Regions from separate parts of the Peribacillus sp. P4_D6 genome, predicted to be linked through region 2. Evidence: a T-box and tRNA genes for the amino acid it is inferred to sense, from the RefSeq annotation. Region 2 holds a T-box; the other holds one or more tRNA genes.
The links. A T-box is a leader RNA that pairs with one kind of tRNA and senses whether it is charged. The one in region 2 lies ahead of glyQ (glycine--tRNA ligase subunit alpha), so its partner is inferred to be a tRNA-Gly.

Region 1 (4,068 bases), on a different contig from region 2:
TTTTATCGATGCCGATTTCCTTGCTATATAAAATCACTTCTTGCTTGAATGAGTTCATATCCATATTAATCACCTACGTTCATTCAGTATTCCCATTGAAGCTTGAATCCATTTCAAACCATTGCTATCTATGATAAACTAATTGCAATCATTTTTGGAGGTGAAACGGTTGGAAATTAACGTATCAGCTAATCTTAGCAGTAAAATCCCTGAATTCAAAGTCGGGGTCATTACATATGAAAACATCGAAGTCGGTCCCTCCCCGCAAATGGTGAAAGGAAGACTTCAACTATTTCAGGAAGCTCTTTTCTTCGACCTTGAAGAAAAGGAATTGACCGACTTTTCCGGCATTAAAGTGTGGCGGGAAATTTTCAAGGCTACAGGAACAAACCCGTCACGGTATCGTCCCTCCGTGGAAGCCCTATACCGCCGCGTGAAAAAACAGAATTACTTGACGCCAATCCATTCGGCCATCGATTTGAATAACTTCTTCTCACTGTTATATGAAGTTCCGATCGGCATTTATGATGCTGAAAAATTAACGGGAGACATCTCGATCAAGATTGGCGAGGGGGCAGATGGGTATGACGGTTTGAACGGCCGCTTCAATTCCATGGAAAATATGATTACCTCAGCCGATCATGCTGGCGCATTCGGAAGTCCCTACGTTGATTCAGAACGCACGAAAGTCACTGAGGAAACGAAAAAAGCCATCCAAATCATTTATTTACAACCCAATACTTCAACCACGGAAGCAAATCAGCTAACGAAATCCTTGATGGACATGTTCCTTGAAATCCACGGTGGTGAAGGGACTTACTCGATTATGGAAGGATAATTACGGATATAAACCCTTTCCACAATCGGAAGGGGTTTTTTCATTATTGTTCCACTTAATAAAACCAGTGAAAAAGGTTCTTAAAATTTTCTTTTCAGTCGATTCCAGAAATCCGCTCCCTTTCCGCCGACTGTCTGCCAAGCCTCCTCGACGTAAACGTCTCCGGGGTCTCGACTAGCCAGTTACTCGGCAGGAGTGTCGCATATTTCTTCCATCTTTTAAGGATTAATGTAAAAAACCTCAAGGATCACCTCGTCTTAAACTTGGTTCGGGATGTCCAGCCTACGGATTTTTCTTAATATTTCATTCCAGTCGATCCCAGAAATCCGCTCCCTTTCCGCCGACTGTCTGCCAAGTCTCCTCGACGTAAACGTCTCCGGGGTCTCGGCTAGCCAGTTACTCGGCAGGAGTGTCGCAAATTTTTTACATCCTTTATGGGTTACTGTAAAAAAACCTCAAGGATCACCTCGTCTTAAACTTGGTTGGGGATGTCCAGCCTGCGGTTTTTTTCTTAATATTTCATTCCAGTCGATTCCAAACCCCGCTCCCTTTCCGCCGACTGTCTGCCAAGCCTCCTCGACGTAAACGTCTCCGGGGTCTCGGCTAGCCAGTTACTCGGCAGGAGTGTCGCATATTTCTTCCATCTTTTAAGGATTAATGTAAAAAACCTCAAGGATCACCTCGTCTTAAACTTGGTTCGAGATAAGTCTAGCCTTCGGTTTTTATTTATAAGAACGTTCCAGTTGATTGGAACGTAAGGTACGAGACACCCGCGGGGAAAGCGTGGCCAAAGGGAGACACCGAAGGCGAGAGGCAAGGGCGGACCGCCCGCGGAAAGCGAGTGCCTGTAGTGGAAATCAACGATCAGATTTGCTAACCCTCAAAAACACTTTCCGTTTTACCCCAGAAACCCGCTCCCTTCCCTCCGACTGTCTGCGAAGCCTCATCAAAGCAAACGTCTCTGGGGTCCCGGCAGCCGATTTGCAATGGTTACTTTCTGCCTTTCGATTGATAATCATCGATGCTACATAAGCCTGGTACGCCTTTCTCTTCCCCTTTAACAAAAAAAGCACAAACTTATTCAAACTAATTCTACTAACGTAGTTAATCATATTGACTAAGTTTGTGCTGCATCGAAATCCCCGCACTCCCGGATGAAGGATGAATCTAAAATTTTTCGGGTATGACTACTGTATTACCGCTTCGATGAAATGCAGGGAATTTGGACAATAAAAAAATCCCACTGTAAACAGTAGAATTCTTGTAATAATATTTAAACGCAAAGCTTCGTTCTCCAGGTAACGAAACCCTACGTTATGAGTATGTATTGGAGCGGGTGAAGGGAATCGAACCCTCATCATCAGCTTGGAAGGCTGAGGTTTTACCACTAAACTACACCCGCATATTCTTGTAGAAGTTTGTCGAATTACCAATCAACAAAATTAATTATATAGTTTAATGTGAAAAAATGCAATAGGTTTTTTAAAAAAATTAATAATTAGCGTATTGTAACGTTAATATATTCATTCACTCTAGTAAGTATGTTAAAAAGTCCTCTGATTCAGAGAACTTTTTTCATCCTATATGATGATTTAAGACCAAATGACTTCCATTAAACGCGGATAAACCTCCTGTGCCGTTTCAAGCAGCATGATTAACTTCCTGAACGCCAGATCCGGTACGATATCCCCCTCAATGGAGTATGAATAACGAATCGAAATGGTCCCATTTTCTTCATACAGCTTGGAATACCTGAAATTAGCATTAAATTCATTCAACAGTGTATGTACATCCTGTTTCTTTTCGGGGTTCTTCAACTCGGCGACATTAAAGCAAAATAAGTCCGCCACATTTTCATCTTGATTGAAAGCAAATACTAAAAGGACCTTCCACCCGTCCTTTAACTTTTGCTCGGCTCTAAAAAAGGTGGTGCCATCTTCATTCAACTCATTCATATAGATTTTCTCACTAGTTAAAAAATCACGAAATTTAGCAACGTTTGACATGGTTCATCACCTTTCTGTTTATAAGTCCATTTTATAATGAAAACAAGCATTTTTACAGACTTTTCTATTATCCTGCCAATTTCCTCCTATTAACAGGGGCGACCTTAAAAGGAAGGGAGTCATATATGAACTCCCTTCCTGGATTGATTATCCAGTTGCTTCTCCGCAAAACTGAAGCGCTACTTGCAGGCCCAAAATTACCTGGCGGATTTTTGAGTATCCTTCCATGTCAGGAACTTCTTTATTCGTAAGGGGTCGACCTTTATCTGCCGCTATCGATGGCTTATCCTTCAAATGGTTTAAGAGATACCACTAATATATTTTACTTGAAAGGAAAACGGCCTTTTCCCGATTGAATATCGAAAAAGGCCGCTTTTGTTATAGCTGCTTAAAAATCACATCGAAGAACCTTCCTCAGCTTTATTTCCATAAAACTTATAGTTGAGCGAATTCGGGTTCCGCAACTTTTACAAGCTGTTTTCCGAGGTTCGTTCCTTTAAACAGACCTAAAAATGCATCCGGTGTGTTTTCGAACCCTTCAATAATCGTTTCTTCATACTTCAGCTTTCCTTCTTGAAGCCACTTACCTAATTCCGTAGCACCCTCCTGGAATCTAGCAGCATAATTTCCAACTGTGAAACCTTTCATTAGTGCACTGGTTTTGATCATTGCCGATTGCAGACGCGGTCCTAGATCTTTTCCTTCTGCGTTATATGAGGAAATCGCCCCGCATAATGGAATTCGGGCATTCGCATTCAAAAGTGTAAAAACAGCATCGGATACCTCGCCGCCCACATTATCGAAATAAACATCGACTCCATCAGGAACAGCATTGGCTAAATCTGTCGCAAAACTATCACTTTTATAATTTACGGCACCATCAAACCCGAGCTCTTTCGTTAAGTACTCAAGTTTTTCATCCGAACCAGCGATGCCAACAACCTTCGCACCTTTAATCTTAGCAATTTGTCCGACTACTGAACCAACTGCTCCAGCTGCTCCTGAAACAACCACCGTTTCACCTTCTTGAGGTTTACCAATATCAAGCAAACCAAAATAAGCAGTTAAACCGGTCATTCCAAGAATCCCCAAATGAGTTGTGACCGGAGCCACCTTGGGATCAATCACACGGATTTCCTTTTCAGTGACAACTGTGTATTCTGCCCAGTCGATATTCCCAACAACGACATCCCCTTGTTTGAAGGAATTCGATTTCGACTCAAC
Region 2 (6,260 bases):
TTTCTCGGCCAATGTACCGATTTCTTCATGATAAACGATGCTGTCAAGCTTTTTCAAAGCATCCGAAATCTCTTTTTTCTGATCTTCTTTATAGAAAAATGCTGCATCCGATAAGCGGGCACGCAATACTTTTTCATTACCTTTAGAAACCTTATCCAAATGGCGGTCATCGCCGTTGCGCACGGTTACAAAGTAAGCAAGCAGGTTCCCTTCTTGATCTTTAACAGGGAAATAACGTTGGTGTTCCTTCATTGATGTGATAAGTACCTCAGCAGGAAGCTCAAGGAATTCTTCTTCAAAATGTCCAAATAACACCGTTGGATACTCTACCAAATTATTTACCTCTTCAAGCAGATCTTCATCGACAGGGATGATCCAGCCTTTCTCCTGCTCAAGCTCTTTAATCTGATCCAATATAACTTGCCGGCGTTTATCTGGATCTGCCATTACAAATTGTTCTGTCAGCGTATCTTCGTACCGTTCCGGCTGCTCGATGATGGCGCTATTGCCTAAGAAACGATGTCCTTTTGTTTCACGGCCCGTTTCCACATCAGCAATGCTGAATGGCACTATTTCATTGCCAAATAAGGCAATCAGCCATTTAATCGGACGGACGAAGCGGAGCTCCTGATTGGCCCAGCGCATATTTTTCGGGAACGTCATGCCGCTGATGATTTCAGCAAGCTCAGATAAAAGCTGAACGGTCTGCTGTCCTTTTATGAATTTATTTACATGGACATATTCCACACCCTTGAGTTCTTTAAAATAAATGTCCTCTGAAGTCATGCCTTGACCCCTGACGAATCCCAATGCTGCTTTAGACCAGTTGCCTTCGCTGTCCAACGCGATTTTTTTGGCCGGACCTTTTGCCTCTTCTTCGATATCCTTTTGGGATTCTTCCACGTCCTTCACCAATACGGCCAAACGTCTTGGTGTGGAAAAAGCTTCAACCGTCCCGAATTCTATCGCTTTTTCCGTTAGCCATTTCTGCACTTTATCTGACAACTGTTTCATTGATGCTGTCACAAAACGGGCAGGCAGCTCTTCCAATCCAATCTCCAATAACAAATCACGCTTGCTCATTTGTATTCTCCCCTTTCACTTTCAGGATCGGGAAGCCTAATTTTTCCCGCTCTTCATAGAAGGTTTTGGCAACCTTACGCGCTAAGTTACGGCACCGGGCAATATAACCCGTTCTTTCCGTCACCGAGATGGCACCTTTGGCATCCAAAAGGTTAAATGTATGGGAACATTTCAAAACATAATCATATGCAGGATGTACAAGTCCTTCTTCCATTTGTCGATGCGCTTCCTTTTCATACATCGTGAAAAGCTGAAACAGCATGTCAAGGTCGGAGGTTTCGAACGTATATTTCGAATGTTCGTATTCCGGCTGACCAAATATATCGCGAACAGTGAATCCATTTGTCCATTCTAGGTCAAATACGTTTTCCTTATCTTGAATGTAAGAGGCGAGACGTTCGATCCCGTATGTAATTTCCACGGAAACCGGTTTACACTCAAGGCCGCCCACCTGTTGGAAATATGTAAATTGCGTGATTTCCATTCCATCAAGCCACACTTCCCAACCGAGTCCGGCACACCCTAGAGATGGATTTTCCCAATTGTCCTCCACAAAGCGAATATCATGCTCGAGCGGATTTATCCCTAAAGCACGTAATGAATCCAAATACAACTCTTGGATATTGTCAGGAGACGGCTTCATGATCACTTGGAACTGATGATGCTGATACAGTCGATTAGGGTTCTCACCATAACGACCGTCAGCAGGACGGCGGGAAGGCTCTACGTAAGCCACGCTCCAAGGCTCCGGTCCAATGGCTCTCAGGAACGTGTATGGGCTCATCGTTCCTGCCCCTTTCTCGACATCATAAGCATTCATCAATATGCAGCCTTGCTCAGACCAATGCTTTTGTAACGTTAAAATCATATTTTGAATATTCATCGTACACCTCCAGGTTATTTAAACGGCTTTTAGATTAAAGGTCGGAAACCCATTACATTTAGGCAAACAAAAAACTCCCGTCCCTATGCGAAATGCATAGGGACGAGAGTATACCCGCGGTTCCACCCTAATTGCCGTTTACAAAACGGCCTCTTTTCAAAGCAACATGCTCCGGAAACGCCCTTCCCTGTAAATCCATATCCCGGCTTCCACCGTCCCGGGTTCGCTTTTTATGGAGAATGACAGATACTCTTTTCCATCAACGCAATCTTCTTATTTTGATGATTAGAATTTTATACAAACTAGCATGGAATGTCAATAGGTCAGAACCTAAAACATATCTTTCATCGTATCAATCTGTTTCAGGAACTTTTTTGATTTCAAAAGCAGACCGGAATATTCCTCATAATATGCATCGATGATCTTCCGCAGTTCTTTTTTCGTTTCAGGCTTGACGGAAATGTTTCCGAGCCTTGATAAATCTAAATAATAAAAAATCCGAAGCAATTTGACGGCTGCAGGTGAAATTTTAAAATGATAAGGGTCTTTCCCCAGACAGCGGTGACAAATAAAGCCCGCTTCCCGAAGCGAGAAGGAGAATTCCCCTTCCGTTTCACCACATACAGCACACTGATTCAACACTGGGTTAATCCCATTGACGGGCAGCATCTTCATTTCAAAAATGAATGTCAAAACCTCCGCGTCATATTCCTCGTTTATGTAATGCAAGGTTTGCGAAAGCAATTCATACAAATATGGATTCGGTTTCTTATCCTCGACGCTTTTATCAAGCAATTCAACAATATATGAAGCATAAGCGGTGGCAAAAAGATCCTCCCTTATGAAACGGAGTGAATCGACCATTTCGCCTTGCTGAAGACTGCCGAGTCCGGTTGATGTGGTTACAAGAAAATACCCGGAGCAAAAAAGCTGTGTGACGGCAGAAAGCCTGCTGTTAGGTTTACTGGCCCCTCTCGCCATGACGCCAATTTTCCCTAGCTCACGGGTATATATAGTAATGATTTTGTTATTTTCTCCATATGCAGTTCGCCTTATGACAATGCCCTCACATTTTTGGAGCATACCAAGACACCACCCATGCTCGCCAAGGCTAACCTATGAAACAGGAAAATCAATTTCTGCTAGCTCATCATTCAATCCCAAGTGTCTTTCCTGTCTTTCGACTTCTATCTCCTTAAACAGCAAATAGGTGTCCACATTACCTGTTTCTGTGAATAATTCCCAGGTAAAATCCAACATATAAAGCCCACCTTTCATTTTAACTAGCAATATGAATATCCGACCATATGATTAGCTTGACCGTTTTCCTAACTTTCATGACGCGTAAATTTTGTTAATTAATACTCGCTTTCATTGAAGCCGTAATCGCGAAGCTGGCTTGCTTTGTTACGCCAATCCTTCTGTACCTTCACCCACAGTTCCAAGAAAACTTTAGAGCCCAATAGGTTTTCGATATCCACCCTGGCACGGCTGCCGACTTCTTTAAGCATTTTCCCTTGCTTTCCGATGACAATGCCCTTTTGTGAATCCCGTTCGACAACGATAGTCGCCATGACATTGATGGTGTCGCTATTATCCATCTTTTTAATTGAATCGATGACAACAGCCACTGAATGTGGAATTTCTTCCCGTGTCAGGTGCAGTACCTTCTCGCGGACCAATTCGGAAATGATAAAACGTTCCGGATGGTCGGTCACTTGGTCAGCTGGATAGAACTGGGGACCTTCAGGCAGATGCTCTTTGATTTGTTCAAGCAGAGTATCCACATTATTTCCTTCAAGCGCAGAAATCGGGACGACTGCCGCAAAAGGGTAAAGCTGTTGGTATTTTTCAATGATCGGAAGCAAATCATCTGGATGCATCGCATCGATTTTGTTTACGACCAGGAAAACAGGCGTTTTTACGGATTGAAGTTTTTCGATGATAAACTCGTCCCCGCGTCCGTATCCTTCAGTCGCATTGATCATGAAGAGAATCAAATCGACTTCTTTCAATGTATTCGTTGCCACTTTCATCATGAAGTCGCCAAGCTTATGCTTTGGTTTATGAATGCCGGGTGTATCGATGAAAATCATTTGTGAATCGTTTTGCGTAAGTACACCCTGGACCTTATTTCTTGTAGTTTGCGGTTTATCACTCATAATGGCGATTTTCTGGCCGATGACCCGATTCAGAAATGTACTTTTTCCAACATTAGGTCGTCCAATTATTGAAATGAAACCTGATTTGTAACCTTTTACTTGTGTATCGTCAAATAGTTTATCCATTTAAATCCTCCGGTGAAAAAGCTCCTGGAAGCAATTCCTGTACTGTTAGTTCTTTTATATCCCCATGTAAGTTGGTCAAAACGACCGGCATATCCTTTTCGCACAGTTCTGAAATAACCTGCCTGCATGCCCCGCATGGAGCGACGGGACCATCGGTATCCGCCACGACTGCAAGTTTGGTGAATTTTTTATCGTCATGGGCATAAGCGCTGAATAAAGCTGTCCTTTCGGCGCAATTACACATGCTGTATGCAGCATTTTCTATATTACAACCATGATAGACCTTTCCATCAGCGGTTAAAAGGGCTGCCCCCACCTTAAACTTGGAGTAAGGCACATAAGCTTTATCCCTTGCTTTTTTAGCTTCCTCAATCAATTCTTTTGTATTCAATTCACATCTTCCTTTCAAATTGAGTACCATTTCGGCAACCTACAGGCCAACCTTAGGCAAAAAGATAATCAATCCAACTATTATAGAAAATATAGCATATATGAATACAGCTCCGGCTGCAATATCTTTTGCCTGCTTGGCAAGCGGATGGATTTGGTCCGTTACCAGGTCCACTACCCTTTCAATCGCGGAATTAACGAGCTCCAACGTAATCGTACCGGCTATGGCCGCCAAAATGAAAAGCCACTCCATCCCATTCAATGAGAAGTGCCAACCAAAGAATACGACGATTGCCGTTAACGCGAAATGGATCTTGATATTGCGTTCAGTCCGAACAGCCTCCAAAATTCCCTGACAGGCGAAAGAGAAACTTTTTAATAAAGGATACTTTTTTTTATCCTTCTCTTGAAAGCCCATATTCTTCCAAGATCTCCTTTTGTTTAGTGAACATCACTTTTTCATCTTCTTCATTCATATGGTCGAATCCCAATAAATGAAGAAAACCATGCAGTGCTAAAAATCCAAGTTCCCGGTCAAATGAATGACCATATTCTTCAGCTTGTTCTTTCGTGCGTTCAATGGAAATGATGATATCACCTAACATGCGGGGCATTTCCGCTCCGACAATTTCCACTTCATCTTCCCCCATTTCTTCAAGCGCAAAAGAAATGACATCTGTAGCTGAATCTTTATGACGATATTCTTTATTGATTTCCCGAATCCTATCATTGTCTACAAATGTAACAGACAGCTCGGTGTCTTTTTCAATGTTTTCTTTTCTTGCCGCAAATTGAAGAATGCTTTCAACAAGCTGCTGAGCTTCCTCCGTTACTTCATTCGTTTCATCCATTAAATCGATAGCTAAAATCATTCTTTCACCTTCTGTCCTAATTTATCCGGCTCCGGATATTCAATCCTGGAGTGGAAGATACCATTCAGCGATTCACATAAGGAATGCTTCACGATACTTAATTCTCTCATAGTAATGTCACATTCATCAAATTGTCCATCAGAAATCCTGTCCTGAATGATGAAACTTACCAGCTCTTCAATCTTCTCCGGAGTTGGGTGCTTCATCGACCTCACTGCAGCTTCCACACTATCGGCTATGCCGATGACGGCCACTTCCTTCATTATCGCCCTCGGCCCGGGATATCGGTAGGCCGCCTCGAGTGTGGACTCATCCTGTTTTTTTGCCTTATGATAGAAAAATTTCAATAATGTGGTCCCATGATGCTGCTCTGCAATATCCACAATCTCTTTCGGGAATTTGTGACTACGCAGCATCTCCCCGCCATCTAAGGCATGGGCAATGATGACATCCCTGCTCGTTTCCGGCTGCAGCCGATCATGCGGGTTCTCTTCACTCATCTGATTTTCGATGAAGAAGTGCGGCCGCTTCGTTTTACCGATATCATGATAATAACTGCCGACCCTTGCCAGCAAGCCATTCGAGCCGATGGCTTCACAAGCCGATTCCGCCAAATTGGCGACCATTACACTATGATGATATGTCCCCGGAGCCTCAATCAAGATCTTCCGCAATAACGGATGATTGGGATTCGCGAGCTCGATAAGCTTAATCGATGATAAAATCCCGAAACCAGCCTCGAAA

Region 1: it has a tRNA-Gly gene. The T-box ahead of glyQ (glycine--tRNA ligase subunit alpha) is inferred to sense a tRNA for this amino acid. The anticodon was not compared.

The regions. Positions count from the first base shown of each region.
Region 1 is NZ_JBFUIQ010000003.1:84,140-88,207, reverse strand. It holds gene queG (tRNA epoxyqueuosine(34) reductase QueG) at 1-64, opposite strand, end outside; gene AC1DVB_RS02775 (B3/B4 domain-containing protein) at 170-838, shown strand; gene AC1DVB_RS02770 (hypothetical protein) at 933-1,082, opposite strand; gene AC1DVB_RS02765 (hypothetical protein) at 1,350-1,511, opposite strand; tRNA gene AC1DVB_RS02760 (tRNA-Gly) at 2,167-2,240, opposite strand; gene AC1DVB_RS02755 (YbjN domain-containing protein) at 2,431-2,844, opposite strand; gene AC1DVB_RS02750 (NADP-dependent oxidoreductase) at 3,280-4,068, opposite strand, start outside.
Region 2 is NZ_JBFUIQ010000083.1:11,402-17,661, forward strand. It holds gene glyS (glycine--tRNA ligase subunit beta) at 1-1,083, opposite strand, end outside; gene glyQ (glycine--tRNA ligase subunit alpha) at 1,070-1,966, opposite strand; T-box leader at 2,062-2,238, opposite strand; gene recO (DNA repair protein RecO) at 2,297-3,049, opposite strand; gene AC1DVB_RS19360 (YqzL family protein) at 3,083-3,226, opposite strand; gene era (GTPase Era) at 3,325-4,254, opposite strand; gene AC1DVB_RS19370 (cytidine deaminase) at 4,247-4,645, opposite strand; gene AC1DVB_RS19375 (diacylglycerol kinase family protein) at 4,685-5,062, opposite strand; gene ybeY (rRNA maturation RNase YbeY) at 5,040-5,516, opposite strand; partial or broken gene AC1DVB_RS19385 (HD family phosphohydrolase) at 5,513-6,260, opposite strand, start outside.